Regions from separate parts of the Streptomyces sp. NPDC014006 genome, predicted to be linked through region 1. Evidence: predicted binding sites of a transcription regulator. Region 1 holds the regulator's gene; each other region holds the start of a gene.
What was found. The regulator HrcA, encoded in region 1, represses chaperone genes, less so after heat shock. The targets are predictions, from matches to a motif close to TTNGCACTCNGNNNNNCNGAGTGCNAA.

Region 1 (5,773 bases):
GCCGCCGCCCGCGCCTTCGCCGGTCCCGTCGCCCCCGGGGACGGCCCGCAGACCCGTTTCCTGTCCCTGCTCTACGGCGAGCTGCTGCCGTACGAGGGCGGCGTCCGCTGCACCCTGGCCTCCGCGGGGCACCCGCTGCCGCTGGTCCTCGGCCCCGGCGGCGAGGTCCGTACCGCCGCGCGCCCGCAGACCCTGCTCGGCGTCGTCGAGGACGAGACGTACACCAGCGAGACGATCGAGCTGGGGCCCGGCGACACCCTGCTGTGCGTCACCGACGGGGTGACCGAGCGGCGCAACGGCCCCGACCAGTTCGACGACCGCGACGGGCTGGCCCGCGCGCTCGCCGGCTGCACCGGCCTCGACGCGGACCTCGTCGCCGAGCGGATCAGCCGGCTGGTGCACGAGTTCGGCGGGCAGCCGCCGGAGGACGACCTGGCGCTGCTGGTCCTCCAGGCGGAGTAACCTTCCGCCGTCCTGGACAATGGGAGACATGCCTTCCGCACTCCCCGACGGCGAGCCCGTCCCCGACGACGGCGCGCTGCCCGCGTCCGCGCTCGCCGGCGCCGCCGAGCGGCCCCTCGGGTTCTATCTGCACGTGCCCTACTGCGCGACCCGCTGCGGCTACTGCGACTTCAACACCTACACGGCGACCGAGCTGCGCGGCACGGGCGGAGTGCTGGCCTCCCGCGACAACTACGCCGACACCCTCACCGACGAGATCCGCCTCGCCCGCAAGGTGCTCGGCGACGACCCGCGCCCGGTGCGCACGGTGTTCGTCGGCGGCGGTACACCGACTCTGCTGGCCGCGGGCGACCTGGTGCGGATGCTGGCGGCGATCCGTGACGAGTTCGGCCTCGCGCCGGACGCGGAGATCACGACGGAGGCGAACCCCGAGTCCGTCGACCCGGCCTATCTCGCCACCCTCCGTGAGGGCGGTTTCAACCGGATCTCCTTCGGCATGCAGAGCGCCCGCCGGCACGTGCTGAAGATCCTCGACCGCACCCACACCCCCGGCCGCCCGGAGGCGTGCGTGGCCGAGGCGCGCGCGGCGGGCTTCGAGCACGTCAACCTCGACCTGATCTACGGCACGCCCGGGGAGTCCGACGACGACTGGCGGGCCTCGCTGGACGCCGCGATCGGCGCCGGTCCTGACCACGTCAGCGCCTACGCGCTGATCGTCGAGGAGGGCACGCAGCTCGCCCGGCGCATCCGGCGCGGCGAGGTCCCGATGACCGACGACGACGTGCACGCCGACCGTTACCTCATCGCCGAGGAGACCCTCTCCGCGGCGGGCTTCGACTGGTACGAGGTGTCCAACTGGGCCACCTCCGAGGCGGGCCGCTGCCTGCACAACGAGCTGTACTGGCGCGGCGCCGACTGGTGGGGCGCGGGCCCGGGCGCCCACAGTCACGTCGGCGGGGTGCGCTGGTGGAACGTCAAGCACCCGGGCGCCTACGCGGCGGCGCTGGCCGCGGGCCGCTCCCCGGGCGCCGGGCGGGAGATCCTGAGCGAGGAGGACCGGCGCGTCGAGCGCATCCTGCTGGAGCTGCGACTGCGCGAGGGCGTACCGCTGGACCTGCTGAAGGCCGACGGCCGCCGGGCCGCCGACCGCGCCCTGTCCGACGGACTCCTCCAGGCACAGCCGTACGCCGAGGGCCACGCGGTGCTGACCCTGCGCGGGCGCCTGCTCGCGGACGCGGTGGTGCGGGACCTGGTGGACTGACCTGCACGGGTCTGGCGGACTGACCTACACGGGTTCGGTGACGAAATCGATCAGCTGCTCCACTTTGCCGAGCAGCTCCGGCTCCAGGTCCTTGTACGACCGCACCCGGCCGAGGATCGCCTGCCAGGCCGCGCCCGTGTTCTCCGGCCAGCCCAGGGCCCGGCACACGCCGGTCTTCCAGTCCTGGCCGCGCGGGATCACCGGCCACGCCCGGATGCCCAGCGCCGACGGCTTGACCGCCTGCCAGATGTCCACGTAGGGGTGGCCCACCACCAGCGCGTGCTCGCTCGTCACCGCTTCGGCGATCCGCCATTCCTTCGTGCCCGGCACCAGATGGTCCACCAGGACGCCGAGACGCGCGTCCGCATCCGGGGCGAAGGACTCCACGATCGCCGGGAGGTCGTCGACGCCCTCCAGGTACTCCACGACCACGCCCTCGATGCGCAGGTCGTCACCCCAGACCTTCTCCACCAGCTCCGCGTCGTGCCGTCCCTCGACGTAGATCCGGCCGGCGCGGGCGACCCGCGCGCGGGCGCCGGGCACGGCGACCGAACCGGAAGCGGTACGACCGGGCCGTACCGGAGCCGCCGGGGCGGCCCTGACCAGCGTCACCACCCGGCCCTCCAGCAGGAAACCGCGCGGCTGGAGCGGGAACACCCGGTGCTTGCCGAAGCGGTCCTCCAGGGTGACCGTGCCTGCCTCGCAGCGGATCACCGCGCCGCAGAAGCCGCTGCCGGGCTCCTCCACCACCAGGCCCGGCTCGGCCGGGACCTCGGGGGCGGCCTGGGGCTTCTTCTTCCAGGGTGGGGTCAGGTCGGGGGAGTACTGCCGCATTCGGATGACGATAGGAGAAATCCGGGCCCACAGGGGCGCGGATCAGCGCGACACGCCGAAGCGGGCCACCAGGGCGTCCCGCTGCGCCCGCACGAACGCCGCGTCCACCGCCGCTCCGTGACCGGGCACGTACAGCGCGTCCTCGCCGCCGAGCGACAGCAGCCGGTCCAGCGCGTCCGGCCAGTGCGACGGTACGGCGTCGGGGCCCGCCTGCGGCTCGCCGGACTCCTCGACGAGGTCACCGCAGAACACCACCTCCCGCTCGCCCGGGACCAGGACGGCGAGATCGTGGGCGGTGTGCCCGGGACCCACGTTGGCGAGCAGTACCTGGCGGCCGTCGCCGAGGTCGAGGGTCCACTCGCCGCTGACGTGGTGCCGGGCCGGTGCGAGGGCCGCCGCGGCCTCCTGGGCGTCCCGCGCGTCCAGGCCGTTGGCCACCGCGTCCGTGCGCAGCTCCTCGCGGCCGCGCGGGGTGAGCACCGACTCGATGCCGACGGCACCGAAGACCTCCGCGCCCTCGAACGCCGCCGCACCGAAGACGTGGTCGAAGTGGGGATGGGTGAGCGCGATATGGGTCACACCGTGACCGGTGAGCCGCTCGGCCTGCGCGCGCAGCCGGGCCCCTTCCGCGAGGCTGGATCCGGCGTCGACCATGAGCGCCGTGCCGGCGCCGACGACCAGCCCCGCCGTGCAGTCCCAGCCCGGCAGCCGGCACCGTCCGACCCCTGCCGCCAGCCGTTCCCACCCCAGCTCTTCCCAAGTCACCGTCATACCCGCGACGCTAGCCCCAACCGGCCGTGCAGTATGACCAGCCTTGCCGGGGGCGTACCCCACCGCCGTACACTGGCCCGGGGACGTCTGGCACTCGGACGCGCTGAGTGCCAGGGAGATGTCGGGGAAGATGCCGAGGGAAGACTTCTGGAGGTGTGCGCGATGCTGAGTGAGCGAAGGCTTCAGGTGCTGCGCGCCATCGTCCAGGACTACGTCGGCACCGAGGAGCCGGTCGGCTCGAAGGCACTGACGGAGCGGCACAACCTGGGCGTGTCCCCGGCGACGGTCCGCAACGACATGGCGGCCCTTGAGGACGAGGGCTACATCGCGCAGCCGCACACCAGCGCGGGGCGCATCCCCACCGACAAGGGCTACCGGCTGTTCGTCGACAAGCTGGCCGGTGTGAAGCCGATGACCGGGCCGGAGCGGCGCGCGATCCAGAACTTCCTCGAGGGCGCCGTCGATCTCGACGACGTGGTGGCCCGTACGGTGCGGCTGCTGGCGCAGCTCACCCGGCAGGTCGCCGTCGTGCAGTACCCGTCGCTGACCCGCTCGACCGTGCGGCACGTGGAACTGCTGTCGCTCGCGCCCGCGCGGGTGATGCTGGTGCTGATCACCGACACCGGCCGGGTCGAGCAGCGCATGGTGGACTGCCCGGCACCGTTCGGCGAGGCCTCGCTGGCGGACCTGAGGGCCCGGCTGAACAGCCGGGTCGCGGGCCGCCGTTTCACGGATGTGCCGAAGCTGGTGGAGGATCTGCCGGAGGCCTTCGAAATGGAGGACCGCGGCACGGTCTCGACGGTGCTGTCCACGCTGCTGGAGACGCTCGTCGAGGAGAACGAGGAACGGCTGATGATCGGCGGCACCGCCAATCTGACGCGGTTCTCGCACGACTTCCCCCTCACGATCCGGCCGGTGCTGGAGGCGCTGGAGGAGCAGGTCGTCCTCCTGAAGCTGCTCGGCGAGGCGAAGGATCCGGGCGTGACCGTCCGTATCGGTCATGAGAACGCCCACGTAGGACTCAACTCCACGTCCGTCGTGTCGGTCGGCTACGGTTCGGGCGGCGAGGCTGTCGCCAAGCTCGGCGTGGTCGGACCGACCCGCATGGACTACCCGGGAACGATGGGAGCGGTACGCGCAGTGGCACGGTACGTCGGACAGATCCTGGCGGAGTCGTAGGTGGCCACGGACTACTACGCCGTACTCGGCGTGCGCCGCGACGCGTCGCAGGATGAGATCAAGAAGGCGTTCAGGCGGCTCGCTCGCGAGCTGCACCCGGACGTCAACCCCGATCCGAAGACGCAGGAGCGGTTCAAGGAGATCAACGCCGCCTACGAGGTGCTGTCGGACCCGCAGAAGAAGCAGGTCTACGACCTCGGCGGCGACCCGCTCTCGCAGGCCGGCGGCGCCGGCGCGGGCGGCTTCGGCGCGGGCGGCTTCGGGAACTTCTCGGACATCATGGACGCGTTCTTCGGTACGGCGTCGCAGCGCGGGCCGCGCTCGCGCACCCGCCGGGGCCAGGACGCGATGATCCGGGTCGAGGTCGAGCTGGACGAGGCGGCCTTCGGCACGACCAAGGACATCCAGGTCGAGACCGCGATCGTGTGTTCCACCTGCTCGGGTGAGGGCGCCGCGCCGGGCACCTCCGTGCAGACGTGTGACATGTGCCGCGGCCGCGGTGAGGTCTCGCAGGTCACCCGGTCCTTCCTGGGCCAGGTCATGACCTCGCGGCCGTGCCCGCAGTGCCAGGGCTTCGGCACGATCGTGCCGAACCCGTGCCCGGAGTGCGCCGGTGACGGCCGGGTGCGCTCGCGGCGGACGCTGACGGTGAAGATCCCGGCCGGTGTCGACAACGGCACCCGCATCCAGCTCGCCGGCGAGGGCGAGGTCGGGCCCGGCGGCGGTCCCGCCGGTGACCTCTACGTCGAGATCCACGAGCTGCCGCACCCGACCTTCCAGCGGCGCGGCGACGATCTGCACTGCACGGTGACGATCCCGATGACGGCGGCGGCGCTCGGCACGAAGGTGCCGCTGGAGACGCTGGACGGCATGGAGGAGGTCGACATCCGGCCCGGCACCCAGTCCGGCCAGTCGATCCCGCTGCACGACCGCGGTGTCACGCATCTGCGGGGCGGCGGCCGCGGCGACCTGATCGTGCACGTCGAGGTCCAGACGCCGACCAAGCTCGACCCCGAGCAGGAGCGCCTGCTGCGCGAGCTGGCCAAGCTCCGCGGCGAGGAACGGCCCACGGGCCAGTTCCAGCCCGGGCAGCAGGGCTTGTTCTCGCGGTTGAAGGACGCGTTCAACGGGCGGTGACGTGCTGCTGAAGGACGTCTTCAACGGGCGGTGACCGACTGCGGTGGCCGGGTGGTTCTCCGCCCGGCCACCGGCCCGTTCCTGTGGCCTATGCCAAGAGGACGGGTGGGTTCGGACTTGTTCGGGGGA
Region 2 (5,773 bases), on a different contig from region 1:
GGGACGGCGGGGACGCGCGGCAGTATCTCGTCGCGGTGGACGACCCGGGCGCCCGCGGCCGCGGCCACCTCGGCGGTACGGTCGGTGGAGCCCGAGTCGACCACGACCACCTCGTCGACCAGCGGAACCTGCTGCATGAGGTCGTGCCGGACGATCGCGACGATGTCGCCGACCGTCTCCTCCTCGTTCAGCGCCGGCAGCACGACGGAGACCGTCTGCCCCGTGGCGCGCTTGGCGGCCAGGATCTGGTGCAGGGGTCGATCGGTCACCGACCAGGAGCGACTGCTCAGCCAGCGCTCAACTTCTTCAAGCACGGTCTGCGGCTCCTCACTGTCGTGATCACACCGGCTCACATCGGGTGATCGTGTGATCCATCTCGCGGTTCGGACGACTATCTCAACTGTCCTGGCCTTCGGTTACAGTCTTGAACAACGCTGATGACCATCGCATGTCGGGGGTCGCCCGCGTTCACAACCGAATACCGCTCATCCAGAGGGGCAGAGGGACACGGCCCGGTGAAGCCCCGGCAACCACCCTGATTCCGGACTCGTTCACGCGAGGCTCCCGGCCGGGGAAGGTGCCAATTCCGTCTCACGGCGAGATGCGTCGTGGGGAAGATGAGGAGAAAGGGCCTCGCCTCACATGGCTGCGCAGACAGTTACCAGCACCTCCACCGTCGACCTCGGTCCCGCCGCGGCCCTGAGCTGCCGCGAGTGCGGTCACCGGGTCCCGCTGGGCCCGGTTTTCGCGTGCGAGGAGTGTTTCGGCCCGCTCGAGATCGCCTATGACTTCTCGGCCTACGACACCGAGGAACTCCGCAAGCGTATCGAGGCGGGTCCCGCGAACATCTGGCGTTACGCCCCGCTGCTGCCCGTCCCCGCGGACGTGGCCGACAAGCCGAACATCAACCCCGGCTGGACCAAGCTCGTCAAGGCCGACCACCTCGCCGCCGAGCTCGGCGTGACCGGTGGTCTGTACGTCAAGGACGACTCGGGCAACCCGACCCACTCCTTCAAGGACCGCGTGGTCGCGCAGGCGCTGGAGGCGGCACGCGCCTTCGGCTTCACCACCCTGTCCTGCTCTTCCACCGGCAACCTGGCCGGCGCCGTCGGCGCCGCCGCCGCGCGGGCCGGCTTCCGCTCCTGCGTGTTCATTCCGCACGACCTGGAGCAGGGCAAGGTCGTCATGGCCGCGATCTACGGCGGCGAGCTCGTCGGCATCGAGGGCAACTACGACGACGTGAACCGCTTCTGCTCCGAGCTGATCGGCGACCCGGCCGGCGAGGGCTGGGGCTTCGTCAACGTCAACCTGCGGCCGTACTACGCCGAGGGCTCCAAGACCCTGGCGTACGAGATCTGCGAGCAGCTCGGCTGGCAGCTGCCCGACCAGCTCGTCGTCCCGATCGCCTCCGGCTCGCAGCTCACCAAGGTCGACAAGGGCCTGCAGGAGCTCATCAAGCTGGGCCTGGTCGAGGACAAGCCGTACAAGATCTTCGGTGCGCAGGCCGAGGGTTGCTCGCCGGTGTCCACGGCCTTCAAGGCCGGGCACGACGTGGTGCGCCCGCAGAAGCCGAACACCATCGCCAAGTCGCTGGCGATCGGCAACCCGGCCGACGGGCCGTACGTCCTGGACATCGCGCGCCGCACGGGCGGCGCGGTGGAGGACGTCACCGACGAGCAGGTCGTCGACGCGATCAAGCTGCTGGCCCGCACGGAGGGGATCTTCGCGGAGACCGCCGGTGGGGTGACGGTGGGTGTGACCCGCAAGCTGATCGAGAACGGTTTGCTGGACCCGACGAAGACCACGGTGGTGCTGAACACGGGTGATGGGCTGAAGACCCTCGACGCGGTCGCCGGTACGGGACTGACCGCGACGATCCGACCCACCCTCGACTCGTTCCGCGACGCGGGTCTCGTCTGAGAGACCATCGTCTGCGGACCGCGGGGGGCTGGTCGCGCAGTTCCCCGCGCCCCTTCAGGGCGCCTATCCCACCGGAGGTTTCCACGTGAGCGTCACTGTCCGCATCCCCACCATCCTGCGCACCTACACCGGTGGCCAGGCCGAGGTTCCCGCCGACGGGGCGACCCTCGCCGAGGTCATCGCGGACCTGGAGAAGAACCACACCGGCATCGCCGCGCGGGTGCTGGACGACCAGGGCAAGCTGCGCCGGTTCGTCAACGTGTACGTCAATGACGACGACGTGCGCTTCGAGCAGGGTCTGGAGACGGCCACCCCGGACGGCGCGGGTGTGTCGATCATTCCGGCGGTCGCCGGCGGCTGCTGACACACAGAGTTCCTCGGGCTGCCCCTTCCGTGAGAGAAACGGAGGGGGCAATTCCATGTGATTAGGCGCGGTAGAGTTGGGGAACGCGCCCCGGAATCGACGGGGCGTGATCTCTGGAACCTGCTGCACGGGCGACAAGAAGTAGCCAAAGTATGCGGGTCTTTTGTCTTTTTTGCACCCTTTGAACGGCCCGACTTGCTCGGAATTCAGGTGAATTCTCGCGAGATTTCGGGCCCGGGTCGTCCAGATTTCTCGTCCGATTGACCTGTTGCAGACGGCAGTTGGACAGATACATTCAGCCGCGGTCGACGCGTTCCGGCGCACGCCCCCACCCATCGGGGGGTGAGGTCTGACCCGGATCCGCGAAGTGCGGATCTGTGCAAGGGCCAGTAATAGGGGAGTTAGGCATGGCTCAGGGCACCGTCAAGTGGTTCAACGCGGAGAAGGGCTACGGCTTCATCGCGGTCGACGGTGGTGCGGACGTCTTCGTCCACTACAGCGCCATCCAGATGGACGGCTACCGCACCCTGGAGGAGGGCCAGCGGGTCGAGTTCGAGATCTCGCAGGGCCAGAAGGGTCCGCAGGCCGACATGGTTCGCGTCACCGCCTGAACGTTCTTTCACGCACGTAGGGCCCGCACCTCGCACAGGGTGCGGGCCCTTCGGCGTGTCCAGGGCGCCGTGCGGCGGTGTTCGCGGGCGGCTGACGAGGGGGGCGGATGCGGGGGAGGCGCTTGCACTCGCCATGCCCGAGTGCTAATCATTGCGTTAGCACTCTGAAGGTGAGAGTGACAACGTAAGGACCGGGTCGGTGAGGCCAGGGCCGGGCGGGGCAAGGAGCTTCCTCCGGTCGGGGCCGTCCGTCGCGGGCGCGGGCGCGGTCCGAAGTAATCACCCCCAGTCCTGGAGGGACCACTTCACATGGCCAAGATCATCGCGTTCGACGAGGAGGCGCGGCGCGGCCTCGAGCGCGGCATGAACCAGCTCGCGGACGCCGTGAAGGTGACGCTCGGCCCCAAGGGCCGCAACGTCGTCCTCGAGAAGAAGTGGGGCGCGCCCACGATCACCAACGATGGCGTGTCCATCGCCAAGGAGATCGAGCTCGAGGACCCGTACGAGAAGATCGGCGCCGAGCTGGTCAAGGAAGTCGCCAAGAAGACGGACGACGTCGCCGGTGACGGTACGACCACCGCGACCGTGCTCGCCCAGGCCCTGGTCAAGGAAGGCCTGCGCAACGTCGCCGCCGGTGCCAACCCGATGGCTCTGAAGCGCGGTATCGAGAAGGCCGTCGAAGCCGTCTCCGCCGCCCTGCTGGAGCAGGCGAAGGACGTCGAGACCAAGGAGCAGATCGCCTCCACGGCCTCCATCTCCGCCGCCGACACCCAGATCGGCGAGCTCATCGCCGAGGCCATGGACAAGGTCGGCAAGGAAGGCGTCATCACCGTCGAGGAGAGCAACACCTTCGGCCTCGAGCTCGAGCTCACCGAGGGCATGCGCTTCGACAAGGGCTACATCTCCGCCTACTTCGCCACCGACATGGAGCGCATGGAGGCGGTGCTCGAGGACCCGTACATCCTCATCGCCAACTCCAAGATCTCCTCGGTCAAGGACCTGCTCCCGCTCCTGGAGAAGGTCATGCAGTCGGGCAAGCCGCTGCTGATCATCGCCGAGGACGTCGAGGGCGAGGCCCTGTCGACCCTGGTCGTGAACAAGATCCGCGGCACCTTCAAGTCCGTCGCCGTCAAGGCCCCGGGCTTCGGCGACCGCCGCAAGGCCATGCTCGGCGACATCGCCATCCTCACGGGCGGCGAGGTCATCTCCGAGGAGGTCGGCCTCAAGCTGGAGAACGCGACCCTGGACCTCCTGGGCCGCGCCCGCAAGGTCGTCATCACCAAGGACGAGACCACCATCGTCGACGGTGCCGGCTCCTCGGACCAGGTCGCGGGCCGCGTGAACCAGATCCGCGCCGAGATCGAGAACAGCGACTCCGACTACGACCGCGAGAAGCTGCAGGAGCGCCTGGCGAAGCTCGCCGGCGGTGTCGCGGTCATCAAGGCCGGTGCCGCCACCGAGGTGGAGCTCAAGGAGCGCAAGCACCGCATCGAGGACGCCGTCCGCAACGCCAAGGCGGCCGTCGAGGAGGGCATCGTCGCCGGTGGTGGCGTGGCCCTGCTGCAGACGACCCACGTCTTCGACAAGCTGGAGCTCGACGGTGACGAGGCGACCGGCGCCCAGGCCGTGAAGCTCGCGCTCGAGGCCCCGCTGAAGCAGATCGCGGTCAACGCCGGCCTCGAGGGCGGCGTCGTGGTGGAGAAGGTCCGCAACCTGACCCCGGGCCACGGCCTGAACGCCGCGACCGGCGAGTACGTCGACCTGGTCGCCGAGGGCATCATCGACCCGGCCAAGGTGACGCGCTCCGCGCTGCAGAACGCCGCGTCGATCGCCGCGCTGTTCCTCACCACCGAGGCCGTCATCGCCGACAAGCCGGAGAAGGCCGCGGCCCCGGCCGGCGGCGGCATGCCGGGCGGTGACATGGACTTCTGATCCTTCCGGGATCGCCTGTCCTTCACAGGTCTTCGCGAAGGCCTTTCCGAGGGCGGTACGTCCAGCTTCTGGCTGGAGGTGCCGCCCTCGGGCGTGTCAGGGGTCACATTCGCCGGGTCCCGTCGCCGGAATGAGGGGCGGGGCGTGATCGGTTGCTTCAGTGAGTGCAACAATGCGCGCGCACATACCCACCGGTCACCTGAGGAGCCTCGCATGACCCTCGCCGAGCCCGCCGCCGCCCGCGCGGCCGCCCTGCTGTCCCGCCCGACGACGATCAACGGTCTGACCGTCCCGAACCGCATCGCGATGGCGCCGATGACCCGGATGTTCTCGCCGGGCGGCGTCCCCGGCGAGGACGTGGTGTCGTACTACGCCCGCCGTGCCGCCGCCGGGGTCGGCCTGATCGTCACCGAGGGCACCTACGTCGGGCACGAGTCGGCGGGGCAGAGCGACCGGGTGCCGCGGTTCCACGGCGAGGAGCAGCTGGCCGGCTGGGCGAAGGTCGCCGAGGCCGTGCACGCGGGCGGCGGCACGATCGTGCCGCAGCTGTGGCACATCGGCATGGTCCGCAAGCAGGGCGAGCCGCCCTTCCCGGACGCCCCGGCCATGGGCCCCTCCGGCCTCGTCACGGCCGGCGCCGAGCCCACCGGCAAGGCCATGACGCAGCAGGACCTCGACGACGTGGTCGCCGCGTTCGCCCAGGCCGCCGCCGACGCCGAGCGCATCGGCTTCGACGGGGTGGAGATCCACGGCGCCCACGGCTACCTCGTCGACCAGTTCCTGTGGGAGGGCACCAACCGCCGTACCGACGCCTACGGCGGTGACCCGGTGGCCCGCACGAAGTTCGCGGCGGAGATCGTCGCGGCCGTCCGCGAGAGGGTGTCGCCCGAGTTCCCGGTGATCTTCCGCTACTCGCAGTGGAAGCAGCAGGACTACACCGCGCGCC
Region 3 (5,773 bases), on a different contig from region 1:
GCGCCGAGTACGCCGCGCGGGTGGCCGCCGCCAAGCGCTGGGGCCTGACCAAGGTGCCGCTGGCCGCCCCGCCGCCGCCCCGGGTGAAGCCCCGGATCCACACCCGCCAGGGCTTCGAGGTCGACGACCACGAGGAACTGGGCCTGCCGCCGGTCTTCACCCGGATCCCGACCGACCAGAAGATCGTCTTCCTCACCATCGACGACGGAGCCGAGAAGGACCCGGCGTTCCTGCGCATGATGAGCGACCTGCACGTCCCGTACACGGCCTTCCTCAGCAACGACCTGATCAAGAACGACTACGGGTACTTCAAGAAGATGCAGGCGCGGGGGGTGACGCTGAACAACCACACCCTGCACCACCCGTACCTGCCGGGGCTGTCCTACGCCCGGCAGAAGTACGAGATCTGCGACATGCAGGACATCATCGCGAAGCAGTACGGCAAGCGGCCGACGGTCTTCCGGCCGCCGTTCGGCAACTACAACCAGGACACGCTGCGTGCCGCTCAGTCCTGCGGGATCAAGTACGCCCCACTCTGGGACGAGGAGGTCTTCGTCGACCACTGGGAGTACCGCGAGGTGGACCAGGACCTCCACCCCGGCGACATCGTCCTGACGCACTTCCGCGGCCGGGGCGACTGGAAGGGCACGATGCCCGACATGGTGCGCCGGTTCCTGAAGAAGGTGACGGACAAGGGGTACGCGGTGGCACGCCTGGAGGACTACCTGTGAGGACGCGGGGGCGGCGACGGGGGCCGGTGGCCGGGATTCTGGCGGCGGTGTGTTCGGTGGCGGTCTGTCTGACGGGGTGCGCGCAGTCGGTGGACCCGATCGAACGGCTCGGCAAGAAGACCGCGGAACGGGTGGGTACGCACCGTCCCGCCGCCCAGCCGGCGTACCGCCGCTGGGGTCTGGACCGGCCTCTGGCCTCCGCGCCTTCCGCTGCGCGGGGGCGGGTTGGCCGTGTTCTTGGTAAGGCGGGTGCGGGTGCGGGCGCCGGTCTGCCGTTGGTCGTCGACCGTGTGCCCACGCGGGACAAGGTCGTCTTCCTGACGTACGACGACGGGGCCGAGCGGGACGCTCGGTTCGTCGACCTGGTGCGGGAACTGCGGCTGCCGGTGGGGATGTTCCTCACGGACAGCGTGGTCGGGCCGGGGTACGCGCACTTCGCGCGGCTGCGGGCGGTGGGGGCGTCGCTGGAGAACCACACGCTCGACCACCCCGCGATGCAGGGCCTGCCGTATGCCGGGCAGCGGGCGGAGATCTGTGGGCAGCAGCGCAAGCTGCACGCGCGGTTCGGGGTGTGGCCGCGGCTCTTCCGGCCGCCGTACGGCAGGTACGACGCGACGACGTTGCGGGCGGCGGGGGACTGCGGGATCTCGGCGGTGGTGTTGTGGCGGGTGTCGCTGGACGGTGACGGGGGATTGTCGTACGTCGCGGGGGAACACCGGCTGGGGCCGGGCGACATCATCGCGGTGGACCCGGGCGAGACGACAGCGCCGGTGCTGCGGGAGCGGACGGTGCGGTTGTTGCGGGAGATTCAGGGTGGGGGGCTGACGGTGGGGCGGTTGGAGGACTACCTGTAGGGCGCTCGCCTGCGGGTGCGTTGTGGCTGGTCGCGCCCGCGCGGCGGAGCCGCATGTCGAATACAGCCCCGCGCCCCTTATAGGCCTGCGGCGGCCCGTTGCGGTCGCTCGTGGCGTGCGTAGCGCCTACGGCCGGTGGGTGGGTCGGGGCCGGGGTGGGGGGTGTCCGTCCTCGGTCCGGCCGCCCGTTTCCGACGAGGGCGCCCTCGCCCGGTGCCGGCCGCTGCGGGCGGACACCCCCCACCCCGTCCCCTTGCCGCCCTAGGCGGGTGCCGGCCGTCATCTGGCTCAGCTGCGGGCAGTCGTGCCGCTGGGGCGGCACGGGTGGGCTGGGGGTACCCCCTGCTCGAAGAGCTTGGGGGTGGCACCCCGCCACCGCCGGGAGCCACCCACCCCCGGCCGGCCACCGCACGGGCTCCAGGAAACGCCGGTCCACACCCCCCGTTTCCCAGACGCGCCGCACCGCAATTGGCACTCCGCTTGACCGAGTGCTAATCCCGGTCATAGTCTCGGCTCTGGCACTCGGCAGATGAGAGTGCCAACACAGCGACGGGCAGGTCCGGCACCCGCGACGACGGATCGACCTGGTCGCCACCTCAGACAGTTAACCCCGTGAGATCTCCGAAGGGGGAGGTCGGATCGTGACGACCGCCAGCTCCAAGGTTGCCATCAAGCCGCTCGAGGACCGCATCGTGGTCCAGCCGCTCGACGCCGAGCAGACCACGGCCTCCGGCCTGGTCATTCCGGACACCGCCAAGGAGAAGCCCCAGGAGGGCGTCGTCCTGGCCGTGGGCCCGGGTCGCTTCGAGGACGGCAACCGTCTGCCGCTCGACGTGAAGGTCGGCGACGTGGTGCTCTACAGCAAGTACGGCGGCACCGAGGTGAAGTACAACAACGAGGAGTACCTCGTTCTCTCGGCCCGCGACGTGCTCGCGATCATCGAGAAGTAAGCACACTTCACCCGAAGCTCTGCTTTCAGCTGCGCCCCTGGCCCCTGCGACCGATAACGAAGCCGGGCGCCGGGGCGCAGTCGTTTTACCCACGAGATTTCCGAGAGGGCTCCCGCTGCCATGGCGAAGATCCTGAAGTTCGACGAGGACGCCCGTCGCGCCCTCGAGCGCGGCGTCAACAAGCTTGCCGACACCGTCAAGGTGACGATCGGCCCCAAGGGCCGCAACGTCGTCATCGACAAGAAGTTCGGCGCCCCGACCATCACCAACGACGGCGTGACCATCGCCCGCGAGGTGGAGATCGAGGACCCGTACGAGAACCTCGGCGCCCAGCTGGTCAAGGAGGTGGCGACCAAGACCAACGACATCGCGGGTGACGGTACGACCACCGCGACCGTGCTGGCCCAGGCGCTCGTGCGCGAGGGTCTGAAGAACGTCGCCGCGGGTGCCTCCCCGGCCGCCCTGAAGAAGGGCATCGACGCCGCGGTCAAGGCCGTGTCCGAGGAGCTCCTCGCGACCGCCCGCCCGATCGACGAGAAGTCCGACATCGCCGCCGTCGCCGGTCTGTCCGCCCAGGACAGCCAGGTCGGCGAGCTCATCGCCGAGGCGATGGACAAGGTCGGCAAGGACGGTGTCATCACCGTCGAGGAGTCCAACACCTTCGGTCTGGAGCTGGACTTCACCGAGGGCATGGCCTTCGACAAGGGCTACCTGTCCCCGTACTTCGTGACGGACCAGGAGCGTATGGAGGCCGTCCTCGACGACCCGTACATTCTGATCACGCAGGGCAAGATCGGCGCCATCGCGGACCTGCTGCCGCTGCTGGAGAAGGTCATCCAGGCCGGCTCCTCCAAGCCGCTGCTGATCATCGCCGAGGACGTCGAGGGCGAGGCCCTGTCGACCCTGGTCGTCAACAAGATCCGCGGCACGTTCAACGCCGTCGCGGTGAAGGCCCCCGGCTTCGGCGACCGCCGCAAGGCGATGCTGCAGGACATGGCCGTCCTCACCGGCGCCACCGTCATCTCCGAGGAGGTCGGCCTCAAGCTCGACCAGGTCGGTCTCGAGGTGCTCGGCACCGCCCGCCGCGTCACCGTCACCAAGGACGACACCACGATCGTCGAGGGTGCCGGCAAGGCCGAGGAGCTGGCGGGCCGCGTCGCGCAGATCAAGGCCGAGATCGAGAACACGGACTCCGACTGGGACCGCGAGAAGCTCCAGGAGCGCCTCGCGAAGCTGGCCGGCGGCGTGTGCGTGATCAAGGTCGGCGCCGCCACCGAGGTGGAGCTGAAGGAGAAGAAGCACCGTCTGGAGGACGCCATCTCCGCGACCCGCGCCGCGGTCGAGGAGGGCATCGTCTCCGGTGGTGGCTCCGCGCTGGTCCACGCCGTCAAGGTCCTCGAGGGCAACCTCGGCAAGACCGGCGACGAGGCCACCGGTGTCGCCGTGGTCCGCAAGGCCGCCGTCGAGCCGCTGCGCTGGATCGCCGAGAACGCCGGCCTCGAGGGCTACGTCATCACCTCCAAGGTCGCCGAGCTCGACAAGGGCCAGGGCTTCAACGCCGCCACCGGCGAGTACGGCGACCTGGTCAAGGCCGGCGTCATCGACCCGGTCAAGGTCACCCGCTCCGCCCTGGAGAACGCCGCCTCCATCGCCTCCCTGCTGCTCACGACCGAGACCCTGGTCGTCGAGAAGAAGGAAGAGGAAGAGGCCGCCGCGGGCCACGGCCACGGCCACGGTCACTCCCACTGACGCACGTCAGCTCGCAAGGCCCGGCACCCCTGGTGCCGGGCCTTGCGTGTGGCTAGGGTCTTTCGTTTGGATCAGGCCAGACCCCGCGAGCCCGGCATGATCCAAACGAGAGGCCCTAGCGCTCCAGCGTCTCCAGCGCACCCAGCTGCTGCATCAGACCCAGCTGGTCGTGCTGCCACCACAGCTCGGCGATCTTGCCGTTGCCGCCCAAGCGGAACCAGGTGGTCCCGCTCATGGTGACCTGGTTGCCCGTGGGAGCGATGCCGAGGAAGTCACCCGTGTGCGTGGCGTTCCAGGTCCACCGCGCGCAGACCCGGTCCTCGTGGGCGAGCACGTCCTCGACCGTGAAGGAGGCGTCGAACGCCGCGCGCCACATCCGGAACTCGCTGCGCATGGAGTCCAGCCCGAGGGTGTCCTGCGGATTGATCGGGTCGTGGCTGTGGATGTCCTCGTCCAGCAGGTCGTTGAGCGGCGGCAGGTCGCCCGCCGTCCCCAGCGTGGCGAAGAAGCGCCGCACGGTGTCCTCGGACAACTGGTCGTCCCGCACCACGTCCAGGTCGGTGAACGACGGCATCTCGTCGCAGAGGGCGACCATGTCCTGGAAGATCTTGTCCGTCTCGGGCATGTTGGAGTTCCGCATCGCCTCCTCGTACGACGGGAACTCCACGATCTCGATGAAGTGAGACGCGTCGGACCGGTCCTTGCCGACCACCGCGTGCGTCGCCGTCCGCTTCCCCTTGGTCTTCTCCACCCACGTGTCCATCAGCCGGTCCATCTCGTCGAACCGGCTGGTCTTGCAGTCGATGAGCTGTACGAAGGTCATGGCGCCGCCTTCCGGTCCCCCCGTGGGTCCGGTGTCCGTCACTCCATTTTCCCACCGGACAGCCGCCCGCACCTGTCGCTACTGCGGCCCGTACTTCCGCCCCGTCCGCGAGCTGAGCCCGCCCAGCAGCCCCCTCGGGACGAGTTTCGCCGCGCCCATCAGGGCCTTGTAGCGGGGGTCGGGGATGGACAGGGTCCGGCCGCGCGCCAGATCCGTCAGGGCCGCGGCGACCACCTTGTCGGCGTCCAGCCACATCCAGTTCGGGATGTTGTCCGTGCCCATCCCGGCCCGCTGGTGGAATTCCGTGCGGACGAAGCCCGGGCAGAGCGCCATCAGCCGTACGCCGCTGCCCGCCAGGTCGCGCGCCGCGCCCTGGGAGAACTGCACGACCCACGCCTTGGACGCGCCGTACGTGCCGCGCGGCACGAAGGCGGCGACCGACGCCACGTTCACGACGCCGCCCCGGCCGCGCTCGCGCATCGCCTCCGTCGCCGCCGAGGTCAGCCGCAGCACCGCCTCGCAGTGCACCTTCAGCATCCTCAGCTCGTCGGCCCTCGGGACCTCTAGAAAACGGCCCTTGTTGCCGAAGCCGGCGTTGTTGATCAGCAGGTCGACGGCGTTGCGCCGGTCACCGAGGCGGGCGGCGACCGCCTCGATGCCGTCGTC

Region 2: a site for HrcA is predicted at 3,017-3,043, ahead of groL (chaperonin GroEL). Genes of this name have one in related genera too.
Region 3: a site for HrcA is predicted at 2,054-2,080, ahead of groES (co-chaperone GroES). Genes of this name have one in related genera too.

The regions. Positions count from the first base shown of each region.
Region 1 is NZ_JBICAJ010000001.1:472,252-478,024, forward strand. It holds gene ACF1GV_RS02115 (SpoIIE family protein phosphatase) at 1-462, shown strand, start outside; gene hemW (radical SAM family heme chaperone HemW) at 491-1,723, shown strand; gene ACF1GV_RS02125 (DUF3097 domain-containing protein) at 1,748-2,557, opposite strand; gene ACF1GV_RS02130 (MBL fold metallo-hydrolase) at 2,600-3,328, opposite strand; gene hrcA (heat-inducible transcriptional repressor HrcA) at 3,491-4,507, shown strand; gene dnaJ (molecular chaperone DnaJ) at 4,508-5,644, shown strand.
Region 2 is NZ_JBICAJ010000007.1:387,767-393,539, reverse strand. It holds gene ACF1GV_RS25175 (glucosyl-3-phosphoglycerate synthase) at 1-314, opposite strand, end outside; SAM riboswitch class I at 483-624, shown strand; gene thrC (threonine synthase) at 643-1,920, shown strand; gene ACF1GV_RS25165 (MoaD/ThiS family protein) at 2,006-2,284, shown strand; gene ACF1GV_RS25160 (cold-shock protein) at 2,692-2,895, shown strand; gene groL (chaperonin GroEL) at 3,205-4,827, shown strand; gene ACF1GV_RS25150 (NADH:flavin oxidoreductase) at 5,041-5,773, shown strand, end outside.
Region 3 is NZ_JBICAJ010000008.1:173,259-179,031, reverse strand. It holds gene ACF1GV_RS26605 (polysaccharide deacetylase family protein) at 1-731, shown strand, start outside; gene ACF1GV_RS26600 (polysaccharide deacetylase family protein) at 728-1,585, shown strand; gene groES (co-chaperone GroES) at 2,227-2,535, shown strand; gene groL (chaperonin GroEL) at 2,656-4,284, shown strand; gene ACF1GV_RS26585 (ester cyclase) at 4,400-5,107, opposite strand; gene ACF1GV_RS26580 (SDR family NAD(P)-dependent oxidoreductase) at 5,186-5,773, opposite strand, start outside.